Mesorhizobium opportunistum WSM2075: one gene and its partner. The protein of the gene in region 2 interacts with the protein of the main gene of each other region in a pairwise test. Links are inferred from orthologs where the notes say so. Each region holds a gene or a part of one and is shown on either strand. Other genes may lie near its edges.

Region 1 (7,009 bases), 650 kb from region 2 along the record:
GCGCCTGAACCAGCCGCTGGTGGTGACCGATGACGACGTTGCCGGCACCTTCACGTTCATCCGCGCGCTCGAGGATTACGGCATCTCGCCCAATCTGCCCGCCGAGGCCATCGGCAAGGCATGGCTGAACTATATCGTCGAGGAGCGTTCGATCCTGTGGTGGGGCGGCAGCGGCAACTCGACCGAGCATACTGCATGGCTCAATCTCAAGAAGGGCATACCGGCCCCGCATTCGGGTTCCATCGCCACCAATGGTGCGACCGTCGCCGAGCAGATCGGCGCCCAGATCTTCATCGACGGCTGGGCGATGGTGGCGCCTGAGCAGCCGCAACTGGCGGCAAAGCTTGCCGAACAGGCCGGCAAGGTCTCGCATGACGGCGAATCCGTCCATGCGGCGATGCTGTGGGCGGCAATGGAGGCCGAAGCCTTTGTCTCCAGCGACATCGACCATCTCATCGATACCGGCCTGTCGGTCATCCCGCGCGACAGCCTGATCGCCAAACTCATCGCCGACATCCGCGGCTGGGTGAAGGCACATCCCGACTGGCACGACACGCGCCAGAAGATCGAAGACAAATACGGCTACGACAAATATCCAGGTAATTGCCATGTCGTGCCCAACCACGCGCTGATGGTGATGGCCGTGCTCTATGCGCCGGACGATTTCCAAAAGGCGCAGATGATCGTCAACACGTCGGGCTGGGACACCGATTGCAATGCGGGCAATGTCGGCTGCCTGCTTGCCCTGATGCTCGGCCTCGACGGCATCGAGGCCGGACCGGACTGGCGCGGGCCGATCGCCGACCGCCTGCTGATTTCCTCGGCCGACGGCGGCAACTCGATCAACGACGCGGTGCGAACAGCCTACTATATCGCCAATCTCGGCATGGCGCTCGCCGGTGGAAATCCGCTCGACGCGCCGAAGGCCGGCGCCCAATTCCACTTCTCGCTTTCCGGCAGCCAGCAGGGTTTTCGGCCGGTGGAGGGGCATGGCTTGGCCAGCGGCGTTCGCGTCGGCAATGTCGAGTTCGAGAATGGCCGTGCCCTGACCGTAAGCTATGAAGCCCTGGCTCCCGGCCTGGCTGCCGTCGTGACGACACCGACCTTCTCGCCGCGGGAGGTGCTGTCGATGCGCACCTACGACCTGATGGCCACGCCGCTCGTCTATCCCGGGCAGGTGGTCAAGGCGCGCGTCGTCGCCGATCGCCGCAACAAGGGCGCGGTGTCGGTGCGGCTGCGCATTCGCGCCTATGATGGCGACGATCGCCTGCGCGACATCGATAGCGATGCGATTGCCCTGAATGCCGGCGAGGACCGCGTGCTTTCATGGCGCCTGCCGGATCTGGACGGCCAGCCGATCGCCGAGATCGGCATCATGCTCACCAGCGAGGGCAGGCGCGCCGACGGTCGTGTGCTGCTCGACTATCTCAGATGGGATGGGGCGCCGGACCTGAACTTGCATCGGCCGGCCGGCGATTGCGATTTCTGGCGCATGGCCTGGGTCAACGGCGTCAGCTTCTTTTCCAAGCGTTTTCCGCCGAGTTTCCGCATTTCGCAGAGCCGCGACGAGGGCATCGTCATTCACGGCACGCGGCAGTGGACCGATTACAAGGTATCGAGCGACATCGTCATCCACCTTGGCAATTACGGCGGTGTCTGCGCGCGCGTCCAGGGCTTGCGGCGCTACTACGCCGTGCGCGCCACGCGCGATGGCAAGCTGCAGATCGTGCGTACACGGGATGCCGAAACGGTCGTTCTGGCGGAGACCGATTTCGAACTGGTCTTCGAAAAGACCATTCCGGTGACGCTGACCGTCAAGGGCAGCCGCATCACGGCGCTTTTCGGCGGCGTGGCGCTCGAGGCTGACGACACGAGTTCGCAGGCGCTCACCAACGGCGGCATCGGATTGCTGATCGCGGAAGGCGCGCTGTCCACCGACAACATACATGTGAGCGCGACCTGAACGTCTCGCGACCACAATCCCAGGAAAAATCCCGATGGCTTCAGTCGAAATCGCCAACGTCCTCAAATCCTACGCCGGGCACGAGGTGCTGCACGGCGTCTCGGTCAAGATTCCGGACGGTCAATTCGTGGTTCTCGTCGGTCCGTCGGGCTGCGGCAAGTCTACTTTGCTGCGCATGATCGCCGGACTGGAGGATATTTCGGGCGGCACGATCAGCATCGGTGACAGAGTGGTCAACGACCTGCCGCCCAAGCAACGCGACATATCCATGGTGTTCCAGAATTATGCGCTCTATCCGCATATGACGGTCGCTGAAAACATGGCGTTCTCGATGACGCTTGCCAAGGCGCCGAAGGCGGAAAAGGCCGAGCGGGTGGCCAAGGCCGCGGAAATCCTGGGCCTGACGCCGCTGCTTGATCGCTATCCGCGCCAGCTGTCGGGCGGCCAGCGGCAGCGTGTCGCCATGGGGCGGTCGATCGTGCGCAACCCGCAGGTCTTCCTGTTTGACGAGCCGCTGTCGAACTTGGACGCCAAACTGCGCGTGGCCATGCGCGCCGAGATCAAGGGGCTGCACCAGCGCCTGCGCACCACCACTGTCTATGTAACGCACGACCAGGTCGAAGCCATGACGATGGCCGACCAGATCGTCGTGTTGAACAACGGACGGGTGGAGCAGATCGGCACGCCGCTCGATCTCTACGATCACCCGGTCAATATGTTCGTCGCGACCTTCATCGGTTCGCCGTCGATGAACATCATCAGCGGCGTGGTCGCACGCGACAACGGCATACCGGCGGTGCGAACAGCCGACGGGACATTGTTGCCGGTCGGTTCAGCCTTCAGCGCGCCAGACGGAAAGCCGGTCCAATACGGGTTCCGGCCAGAGCATTTGAGCGTCTGTGCGCCGGGCAAGGGGACTGCCGCATTGGTTGGCGTGGTCGAGCCGATGGGTTCGGAGACCCAGGTTCATCTGACGATCGGCGGTGAGCCGGCGGTCGCCGTGTTTCGCGACAGAATCAGCGCCCGTCCCGGAGAGACGCTCTTCGTCGCCCCCGACATCGCCAAGCTGAACCTGTTCGATGCCGGAACGGGCAAGGCCCTGGATATTTGACGAGCCAATTCGTGTGCGGATCCTGGCTGGAGCCCTGCGTCGCATAGGGCCAGATGTGTCGCTACCGGCGCCCGCTGCTGCCTGAGGGGCTGCCGGCTGCCCGATCGAGGCGGTCAAGTAAATCCCTGAAGCGGTCGGGAATGTCGGCGTCGATGCGGAAGGCCGGCAGGGTGCGCAGAAAGCGCGTCATTGCCTTGGCGCCGACCTGGCGCCTGACCTCCGCGGCAAGCCGTTTTTCCTTTTCAGCCTTGTTGCGGGTCATCATTTCAAAATCCTGTGTCGGCTCCGAAACTCCTCCAGCAAGCGAATGGTTCCCGCATCACGCGCTTGTGGCAAGCAAAGCCGGCAAGTACGGTAAAGTTTGAATTAAAATCGAAGTATTGCCATTGGCGCCATTTGGGCCGGCCGAAGGCCTTCACGGTCGCTTGCCCCTTGATTTTTGAGCGTCAAACCTCGATATCGGGCACAAAATCCAAACCATTCGAGATGACGGGAAACGGCGATGAGCGACCAGGCAAAAGACGAACGCGCGCCCAACGAAGCCGAGGCGGCCGAGGCCAATGCCGAGCGCACGGAAGGCGGCATCGACGGCGACTATGAAGCGCTTGTGCGATTGCTCAAGGAAAATGAAGAGCTGAAGGACCGCGCGCTGCGCGTCGCGGCCGAGATGGAAAACCTGCGTCGCCGCACCGCGCGCGACGTACACGACGCACGCACCTATGCGGTGGCGAATTTCGCCCGCGACATGCTGTCGGTATCGGACAATCTGCGCCGCGCGCTGGACGCCATTCCGGCCGAGGCCAAGGCGTCGGGCGATGCCGGCTTCAAGGCGCTGATCGAAGGCGTCGACCTCACCGAGCGCGCCATGCTGTCGGCGCTGGAACGGCACGGGGTCAAGAAATTGACTCCGGAAGGCGAGAAATTCGATCCCAATTTCCATCAGGCGATGTTCGAAGTGCCCAATCCCGATGTCCCGGCCAACACGGTGGTTCAGGTCGTGCAGCCGGGCTATTCGATCGGCGAGCGCGTGCTGCGGCCGGCCATGGTCGGCGTCGCCAAGGGCGGCCCGAAGGTCGCCGCCGAGGCGCCGGTCGAACCGGGGCCGGTCAACGAGCAGGCGGAGAAGGATGCGTGATTAAGGCAGTAGGGGAGTAAGGCAGTAGGGGAGTAGGGAAAAAGGGAGTCCCACCGACGGTGCGGCTTCGTGCTAAACATACTCCCCTACTCCCCTACTGCCTGGCCTTCCATGCACCCCATCGCCCTTCTCGACTATGCCGGCATTGCCGTTTTTGCGGCGACGGGGGCGTTGGCTGCGTCGCGCAAGCAGCTCGACGTCATCGGTTTCCTGTTCCTGGCCAGCGTCACCGGCATCGGCGGCGGCACGTTTCGCGACCTCATCCTCAATGTGCCTGTGTTCTGGGTGGGAAACCGCGACTATGTGCTGATCTGCGCGGTGGTGGCGGTCCTGGTGTTCTTCACCGCGCACCGCGTCGAATCCCGCTATAGGCTGCTGCTCTGGCTCGACGCCGTCGGGCTGGCTGCCTTTTCGGTGATGGGCGCGGCAAAGGGCCTGGCAATCACCGGCTCGCCGGTGGTTTCCATCATCACCGGCATGCTGACCGCGACCTTCGGCGGCATATTGCGCGATCTCCTGGCCGGTGAGCCATCGGTGCTGCTGAAGCCCGAGATCTACGTCACGGCTGCCCTGGCGGGCGCCGCTATCTTCACACTGGGCGACGTCGCCGGACTGCCGCAGCTTGTCTCAGGCTTGGCCGGTTTCGCCGTGGCGCTCGCGGTGCGTGGCGGTGCGCTTCGTTTCGGCTGGGCATTTCCGTCCTACAAGAGCCGGCCCGGCCGGCGGCCTGAGGATATTCCGTAAAAGAGGCAGTAGGGACTAGTCAGTAGTGAGTAGTGAGAGGAGCGTGACTCGTGACGTCTTGCCTACTGCCTACTGCCTCACGCGGCGAAGCGCTGGGCTTCCCCGCCATAGTAGTTGACGTAGCGGGCACCGATCTCCTTGACCGGCATCACCACGAAGACGTCGACCGTCGAAAACTCGCGGTCGATGACGCAGCCGTCGCCGATGCGGGCACCGACGCGCAGATAGCCCTTGACCAAAGGCGGCATCGCCGCGATCGCTGCCTTGGCATTGACCGCCTCGATCGGCATCAGGTCCATGGAACAATAGCGCCCGGACACCGCGCGCACGTCCCAGGCCGAGTTCGTACGGCAATGATGAGAGAGATAGGTGAGCGCCTCGGCATGCGCCGCCGGCACGGTGCCCTGGAAGGAAGCACAGCCGGTCATCACGCCGATTTCGTAGTGATTGATGTAGGCCCAGATGCCTTGCCAGAGCGCCTCGATGGTGCGCTTCGACCGGTATTCGGGCAAAACGCAGGAACGGCCGAGCTCGAGAAAACGTTGGCCAGGATGACGGGCGATGAGCTTGGTCAGCTCGAATTCGCCTTCGGAATAGAAGCCTCCGGCGGCAGCCGCGATTTCTTGCCGCAGCAGGCGATAGGTGCCGACGATGCGGCGATGCTCGGGGCCGGAAATTGAATTGTCGAAGACAAGCAGATGGTCGCAGAGCGGATCGAACCGGTCGGCGTCACGGCGGTCCTGCGCCTGGAACAGATCTTTCCTGGCACCAAGCTCGTCGTAAAACACCCGGTAACGCACTTCCTGCGCGGCCGCGATCTCGGCCTCGTTGCGAGCAAGCCGCACTTCGAGATTGCCGATTCGGCCGAGTGCTGCGCCCTTTATGACGGAATCGACATTACGTCCGGCAAGCAAGGCGCTGCTGGCGTTCGGCCGAGTGTCACATTCCGGCATAACTGTATGCACGAGTGATTCTCCTTCGAGCCATCCCTCTTGGCACGGGGATACGGTGTAGGTGCAACAGGATTGTGACAGTACCGTGATACGACGTCGCGGGCAATACTTCGTCGGCTGGCGAAAACGGTCAACCGGCTACGTTCGGTAAGGAGACTCGAGGCGCGACGCGCCCGCGCGGGTTCAGGCAACGCGCTCCAGGCCTTGTTTTCATGCATGTCGTTTTTCCGAAGCGGAGGCCCACTTTTGGGCAAATGGATCAGCCGCGTACCGGAAAAAACCGGCTCAAGCGGCGACCTGGCCCTCGACGGCGTTGACCAGCGCGTCGGGATCGAGCGGCTTGGTGACAAAACCGCTGGCGCCGTGAGCAAGCACGGCATGGCGGGTCTTTTCCTGGCTATCGGCCGACAGCACCATGATCGGCACGGGCGGCGCGGATGTCTCCTCCTCATGGCGGCGGATCGCGGCAATGGCGTCCAGCCCATCCATGACCGGCATATGCAGGTCCATCAGCACCACGTCGAAGCGGTGCTTGTGCCCGGCGCTGGTGACGGCCTCGACCGCTGCCTTGCCATTGCCGACCACCTGGACGCGATGCCCAGCCTTCAGCAGCGTGGCGCGGGCCAGCATGGCATTGATGTCGTTGTCCTCGGCGATCAGCACGGACAGGCCTTGCTGGCGCTCGCTCGATGCACGCAGCGCCGGTGCCCGACGCTTTTCCGGTTGCGGGTGGGCAAGTGCCGGCGCATGGCTGCTCAAGAGGACACGCAAAAGTGTTCCCCCGCGCACCGGCCGGGCAAGGAAGGTCGTGTAGCCGCTGGCGCGGAATTCGCCCAGCATGCCGCGGTCGGTCGGTGCGATCAGCGTGATGGCCTCGCAATCGGAGAAGCCGCTTTGGCGCAACCGCTTGAGCAGCCTTCCATCGCTCTCTTCCATGGCCGCGTCGACCAGAAGCACGTCGCAGCCGTGAGCGAAGGGCGCGGCCTGCGCCACGGTGGTGGCGATCCCGGCCGTGCCGCCACTGGCGCGGATGGTGCGGGCGATGGCATCGGCCTCGACGGCGTTCCTGGACAGGATCACAGCGCGCCTGCCGGCAAGCGCGT
Region 2 (6,997 bases):
GCCGGTGCGGCCGCCGATCGGCAGGCGGAACTGCCCGCCACCGCCGCCGAGCCCACCGCCGCCACCCCCGCTGCGGTCGTCCTCGATATTGTCACTCTGACGACGGCCTTTCCAGAGCATGGCAACTCCCCGTGATGTAAACGTCCTCGTTGCTCCGGTGCGGCCGGCTCAACCCACCAGACAAATATCCCAATGGTTGCGCCAAGTCACAGCATTTCTCAGCGGCCGAGGCAGCGCCCGCGTGATGGCTTCAGTGCACTGGCCGGGAACGGCGAAGGCCTGTAGCATCGCCGCAACGGAGGGGTGCGTGAGAGTGAAGACGATCGGTCGATTCCTGTCGCTGCTCGCGACCCTGCTCTGTCTTGGCATTATGGACGCCGGCGCGGTGACGCTCGATTCCAGTGTTGCCGTCACCGATCCCGCCACCTTGCAGGCGCTGGAGCGCGACGGTCTTTCGATCAGCCGCCTGCTCGGACCGGCACTCGGCCTCACCCGCGAGGTCGACAATCGCGGCCTGTTTTCGGTGCCGGCGCTGGCCACGGTGCGCGACACGGTCAAGCTTGAGATCGCCGAGGAGCCGAAGACCAGCCCCGACCCCTATGTCGCCGCCATGGCGAAATCGAAGGACACCAGCCAGAAATTCAATCCGAAATACATCGACGACGACGGCTCTACGCTCGACCTGACCGGCATCGTCAACCGCATGGACCGCGGCTATCTCGGCCACACCGAATGCGGCGAGATCAGGCTGATCTACCGCTTCCACTATTCGGTTGCGGAAAAGCCGGCCAAGGGCAAGCCAATCGGGGGGAAGACTGCGCAGCGCATTTCCTCGCGCCTGCCGTTGACCATGAGCCTGGTTTTCAACGCCAAGCCGAAGCAGGCCCAGGCGCGCGCCTCGAAGGATCTGCCCGATACCACCGATGTGTCCTGCGCCGACGTCGCCCGGCGCTGGCTGACGGCCGGGCAAAAGGACCTGCCGCCCGAACAGCTTGCCGCCTGGCTGCGCTCCGACGAAGGCCCGCTGTCGGGCGCCATGCTCAATTCCTCGCAGATCATGCGGCTCGAACTCAACATGCAGGTGCTCAGGCTGTCGGCCTCGACGCGGCGCGATTTCGGCGGTCACGCCGAGTATCTGCTGAAGATCTTCAAATGGAATCCGGCGACCTCGAGCTTCTACGAATCGAGGATGGAGAACCAGATCGACCGGACGACGGTGCTGGCCGACAAGCCGGCCTTCGCCAAATGGCTGCTCACCGACCGCAACATCTACGACCTCGACCATGGCCGGCTGGTCATCGACGAAAAATTCCTGGCCAAAAGCGCCGTTTCGGTCGCGCCTGGAGGCCTCAGCCGGTCGCAGAACAACATCGCCTATGGGCTGGTCGACGATGCCGATATCGACCAGGCACTGAAGGACTATGTGGCCAAGGGCAATACGCTCGCCACCATCAAGTCCGTGGCCGGCTTCGACTTGCGGCTGAACGAGATGAGCTGCACCGGCTGCCACCAGACGCACGGTATAGCCGGCTTCCACTACACCGGCGCCGACCCGGCCAGCGAGCCGCGCCGCAATGCCGTCTTCGTGCCTGGCTCGGCCGTCTTCTTCGCCGACCTGCCGCGCCGCCGCGCCATTGTCGAGCAGTTCGCCGCCGGCGGTCATCCGGATTTCACCAGGGGTTTCGCCGCCCGTCCCGACCAGAAATATGCCGAGGCGCTGAAAGGCACCGACCTCTACAATGGCTGGGGCTCGATCTGCTATAGCGGTAAGGACGCAAGCTTCAAGGACTGGACCTGCGGCGCCGGCCTGCGCTGCGCGGGCGTCCACGAAGGCGCCATCCACCCGGGTTTCGGCACCTGTGTCAGCGAGAAGGGCACCGCGGTCGGCGACCCGGTCGAGTTCGGCGAGATCAGGATGTCGACATGGGGCAGCGACCAGTATTGCCGTCTGTCGCCGGCCACCGCCAAGGCATGCGCCATCGACCCCGCGAAGGACAAGAAGCCGGTGGTCAAGCTCGCCGGATACGGTGCTGCGCGTCAGCGCTACGACAACCCGCAGCAGAAGACCGGCGGCTTTCCCGGCGGCATGCTGCGCAAGGCGACCTGCGACAAGCTTCCCGACGAGGCCACCTGCGGCCGGTTGGCCAAGACCGGCTTCAACGACTGCATCGCCTCGGGCAAGGATCACAAATTCTGCACCAGGGAATTCACCAAGACCGCCGGCCTGCGCGCCTGCGACAAGGCGCGTCCCTGCCGCGAGGACTATATCTGCACCGCCGGCTATGACGATCTGGCCGAAGCCAAGCCTGGCGAAGGCACCTGCATTCCGCCCTATTTCATCTTCCAGTTCCGCGTCGACGGCCATCCCAGGAGCTGGGTGCAGGATGTTCGCGAGTGAACCAACCCTGCATCGCGCAACGGACTTACCCCTTCTGCTTGGCGCCGGCGCTCTTGCCGTCCGAGCTTTTCGAACGCTCTTCGAAACGCGCCGCTCCCTTCTTCAGGGGGTGACCGATCTCGGCCTCGGTCTTGCGCTCGTCCTTCGCAGCCGCCTGCTTCAATCCGCTGGCCGCCTGCTTGCCCTTCGCCGTCGGTGCCTGTTCAATGCCCATCGCTTCCTCCCTTGGCGCGCGACATCGCGCGCTCCCAGGAGCAACGTGCATGACATCGGACGGTTCCGGCGGCTCGGGGAGCGGCTGGCGCGGCTCAGCGCGCCGTCATCGCCTTGCGGAACGCTTCCAGTGTCTCGGCGCTGACATGGTGCTCGATGCCCTCGGCATCGATGCGCGCCGTCTCCGCGCTGACGCCGAGCGAGCGCAGGAAAGCTTCCACAGTCTGGTGGCGGATGCGGCTTTCCTCGGCGACCTTGCGGCCGGCCTCTGTCAGGAACACGCCGCGATAGGGTTTTCTCGACACCAGCCCGTCGGCGCACAGCCGCGTCAGCATCTTGGCCACCGTCGGCTGGGCGACGCCGAGCCGTGCGGCGATATCGACCTGGCGCGCCTCGTTGCCGTCCTCGATCAGATCGGCGATCAGCTCGACATAATCCTCGACCAGCGCGCTGCGGCGCGCTTGGCGCTGCTGCCGGAATCCTTCCGAATGGACGTCGGCGTCAGGCAGTGGCTCGCGCGGGACCGGTCTGTTCTTCAGCGCCAATGCGCGCTCCTCCTCGGGAGTTTAGCCGTTGCTGCTTTATAGCACGGGCTCTGATTCTTCAGGGCGTTTATTTGCATTCCCGCACAGGCGCAACCGGCGTTCCCAATTGCGTCTGTCACCAGCGCTTCGGGGCATCGGATAAAAAGCACATACAATGAAATATAGCCTATTGCATAATGTTGAGCCATGGCATAGGTTATGGATATTCCCGGACGTGTCGGAAAGCCTTTCCATGTCAGAAGCAGAAGCCACAGCCTCCCGTTCCGCATGGCGGTTCGCCAGGCGCGACGAGGACGACCAGCCCAGCCTGCGCGAGGTCAATTCCTCGATCGCCGTGCCGAGTTCGGGCGTCTGGTTCCGCCGCCTGTTCGCCTTCATGGGCCCCGGCTACATGGTTTCGGTCGGCTATATGGACCCCGGCAACTGGGCCACCGACCTCGCCGGCGGCGCGCAGTTCGGCTACACGCTTCTGTTCATCATCATGCTGTCCAACCTGATGGCGATCCTGCTTCAGGCGCTGGCCGCTAGGCTCGGCATCGCCACCGGCCGCGACCTCGCCCAGGCCTGCCGCGCCTACTACCCGCGCCCGGTCAATTTCGTGCTGTGGATCGCCTGCGAGCTCGCCATTATCGCCTGCGACCTCGCCGAAGTCATCGGCACCGCGATCGCGCTGCAGCTACTGTTTGGCATTCCGCTGATCGGCGGCGCTATGCTGACGGCGCTCGACGCCTTCCTGGTGCTGCTCTTGATGAACAAGGGGTTCCGGTATCTCGAAGCCTTCGTCATTGCGCTGCTGATCATCATCTTCAGCTGCTTCGCCATCCAGATCTTCGTCGCCGCGCCTCCGGCCGGCACGATCCTGCATGCGATGTTCGTGCCGTCCTCCGAAATCGTCACCAATCCCGCGATGCTCTACATCGCCATCGGCATCATCGGCGCCACGGTGATGCCGCACAACCTCTATCTGCACTCCTCGATCGTGCAGACGCGTGCCTATGAGCGTACCGAAAAGGGCAAGCGCGACGCCATCAAATGGGCGACGACGGACTCAACCATCGCCCTGATGCTGGCGCTGTTCGTCAATGCCGCGATCCTGATCGTCTCGGCGGTCGCCTTCCACGACACCGGCCACCACGATGTCGCCGAGATCGGCCAGGCCTTCGAGTTGCTGTCGCCGCTGCTCGGCCTCGGCATCGCCTCCATCCTGTTTGCCGTGGCGCTGCTGGCGTCGGGCCTGAACTCGACGGTGACGGCGACGCTCGCCGGCCAGATCGTCATGGAAGGGTTCCTGCGCCTGCGCATCCCCAACTGGGCGCGCCGGCTTTTGACCCGCGGCCTCGCCATCATCCCGGTGGTGGTCGTCACCGCGCTCTACGGCGAAAAGGGCACCGGCCAGTTGCTGGTGTTCAGCCAGGTGATCCTGTCGATGCAGCTGCCCTTTGCGGTGGTGCCGCTGGTGCAGTTCGTTTCCGACAAGAAGAAGATGGGCAACCTTGCCATTCCGCGCGCTGTCGCGGCCCTTGCCTGGGTGGTCGCGGCGATCATCCTGGTGCTGAACTTCAAGCTGCTCTACGACACGATGTTCGGGGTCGGCTGAGGTTTCACCGGCAGTTCGAACGTTCCTGAACATGTAATCCGCGACAGATCGCCGGCCCGCGCTATCTCTGCATTGCCATGAGCAATATCGAGGATATCAGGAAATTCTACGCGCGGCTGATGGCGGCCAATGCCGCCTCGCCCGACCCGCGCCTGGAAGAGGTGTTCGCCGAGGTGCCGCGCGAAGCCTTCCTCGGCCCAGGGCCGTGGACGATCATCGCCGGCAACGGCAAGGTCACGACGCCGAGCGCCGACCCGGCGCACCTCTACCAGAACGTGCTGGTGGTGCTCGATGCCGACAAGGGCATCAACAATGGCGAGCCGTTCCTGCACGCCATGTGGATCGGGAAGCTGGCGCCGAAGCCCGGCGAGGCCGTTTCTCACATCGGCGCTGGTACCGGCTACTACACCGCCTTGCTGGCCAGGCTGGTTTCACCTGACGGCACCGTCACCGCCTTCGAACTCGACGGCAGGCTGGCCGACCTGGCACGCAAGAATCTCGAAGCCTATGGCAACGCGACCGCCGTCCATGGCGATGCCGTGACCGCGCCCTTGCCGCCATCCGATATCATCTATGTCAACGCCGGCGTCGTCGCCCCTCCGGCCGGATGGCTGGAGGCGTTGCGCCCAGGCGGCCGCATGATCTTTCCCTGGCGCCCGGCCGAGCGCGTGCCGCTGGCGGTGATGGTGACCCGTACCGAAAAGGGCCTCGCCTGCGATCCCTTCATGCGCTCCTGGTTCATCCCATGCTTCGGTGCCTCGGTTGCGGAGCTTGCCGCAAAAATTCCGACCCGCGACGAGGCGACGCGCAGCCGCTCGATCTGGCTGACCAAGGACAAGCCACCGGACCGCACGGCCACCGCGATCTTCAGCGACGTCTGGTTCTCGTCGAAAGGTCTCGATGCGGCACCGCGCGCCAGATCCCGGAAATGATGGAGGGCCGCCAGGAATTTCGCGTGCCCTGTCGGATTGGCCGCCGATCGCCCGTCCTTGGGGCTGGAGTCCGGCCACGACGGCATGGATTGGAGAAACGGGAGCATTCGAATGAGAAAGATCATCGCAGCCACCTTCGTCAGCCTCGACGGTGTCATGCAAGCGCCTGGCGGTCCGGAAGAAGATCCGGTCGGCGGCTTCAAGTTCGGCGGCTGGACCTTCCATTACTTTGACGAGGTGGGAGGCGCGGCAATGGATGAACTCTTCTCCAAGCCCTTCGCCCTGCTCCTCGGCCGCAGAACCTACGACATCTTCGCCGCGTACTGGCCGTATCAGAAGGATCCGATCGCGGACGCCTTCAACCCCGCGACCAAATATGTGGCCACGCACCGGCCTGACACCCTCACCTGGCAGAACACGCAATCGCTTGGGGAAGACATCATCGCGACGGTGCGCCGCCTCAGCCAGGAGGATGGACCTGACCTGCTCATCCAGGGATCGGCCGATCTGATCCAGACCCTGCTCGCCAACGGGCTGATCGACGAGATTCGGCTGATGATCTTCCCGCTGTTGCTGGGCAAGGGCAAGCGCCTGTTCGGCGGTGACGCGATGCCGGCCGCCTTCAAGCTTGCCAAGTCGCAGGCCACCAGCACCGGCGTCATCATCGCCACCTACGAGCGCGCGGGCGAAATTAAGGTCGGCTCGTTTGTCACGGGGGAGCCATCCGAAGCCGAGATTGAGCGGCGCAGGAATTGGAAGTAGCGGGACGGCCTTGGCACCTTTCCTCTCCCTCCGGAGGGGGGAGAGGTGGCGCCGCGAAGCGGCGACGGAGTGGGGGAAGCCCTCCGCGAAACGCACCACCGCAAGACAGGCACAATCAGGCGGGCAAGAAGACTGAGGCCAGCGGCAGTCAGGCGAAAAAAGATCGACCCCCACTCCGTCGAGCTTCGCTCGACACCTCTCCCCCGATCGACGGGGGAGAGGAACCCAAGCTCCTGCCTGGTTTCAAGCCGCAACCGGCCGCCGCGCCAGCCCATCGCGTATGTGCCGCGCGAACTCCTGCGCCGCCGGGCCGACGCCGTGCCTTGGCAGATGCAGGTTGATGGCAAAATTCGGCAGCGGCGGCAGCCCCGACTCGAACGGCAGGATGTCGAGGTCCGGAGGCACGGTCGAGGCGAGCCAGGTGGTGACGGCAAGGTCGGAGCGCACCGTCGCCGTCGTCGCGTCTATGTTGCCGTTCTCGAACACGGTGCGCCATTCCAGCCCATATTCGTTGAGAGCCGAAAGCACCGCCGGGCGGAAGGCGCAGGTG

The links.
Region 1: the proteins of MESOP_RS12070 (region 2) and grpE interact in binary tests that used the Escherichia coli proteins (3 or more experiments, as listed by UniProt). The link is inferred for Mesorhizobium opportunistum WSM2075 from one-to-one orthologs.

What each region holds. Positions count from the first base shown.
Region 1 is NC_015675.1:1,859,373-1,866,381, forward strand. What follows is about bases 2,454-5,392. They hold grpE (nucleotide exchange factor GrpE), read left to right. Parts: upstream 2,454-3,576; coding sequence 3,577-4,209; downstream 4,210-5,392. Other genes in these bases: MESOP_RS08865 (ABC transporter ATP-binding protein), read left to right, coding at 2,454-3,074; MESOP_RS08870 (NepR family anti-sigma factor), read right to left, coding at 3,136-3,339; MESOP_RS08880 (trimeric intracellular cation channel family protein), read left to right, coding at 4,321-4,953; olsB (l-ornithine N(alpha)-acyltransferase), read right to left, coding at 5,031-5,392. Outside these bases: MESOP_RS08860 (ADP-ribosylglycohydrolase family protein), read left to right, coding at 1-1,963; more of MESOP_RS08865, read left to right, coding at 1,998-2,453; more of olsB, read right to left, coding at 5,393-5,906; MESOP_RS08890 (hybrid sensor histidine kinase/response regulator), read right to left, coding at 6,192-7,009. UniProt on the Escherichia coli protein: Participates actively in the response to hyperosmotic and heat shock by preventing the aggregation of stress-denatured proteins, in association with DnaK and GrpE. It is the nucleotide exchange factor for DnaK and may function as a thermosensor.
Region 2 is NC_015675.1:2,511,667-2,518,663, reverse strand. The notes cover bases 2,644-5,570. They hold MESOP_RS12070 (Nramp family divalent metal transporter), read left to right. Parts: upstream 2,644-3,388; coding sequence 3,389-4,753; downstream 4,754-5,570. Other genes in these bases: MESOP_RS12065 (protein-L-isoaspartate O-methyltransferase family protein), read left to right, coding at 4,831-5,570; mntR (manganese-binding transcriptional regulator MntR), read right to left, coding at 2,707-3,156. Also shown: ypfJ (KPN_02809 family neutral zinc metallopeptidase), read right to left, coding at 1-120; MESOP_RS12085 (hypothetical protein), read left to right, coding at 308-2,398; MESOP_RS12080 (hypothetical protein), read right to left, coding at 2,424-2,612; more of MESOP_RS12065, read left to right, coding at 5,571-5,685; MESOP_RS12060 (dihydrofolate reductase family protein), read left to right, coding at 5,797-6,447; MESOP_RS12055 (LysR family transcriptional regulator), read right to left, coding at 6,691-6,997. UniProt on the Escherichia coli protein: H(+)-stimulated, divalent metal cation uptake system. Involved in manganese and iron uptake. Can also transport cadmium, cobalt, zinc and to a lesser extent nickel and copper. Involved in response to reactive oxygen.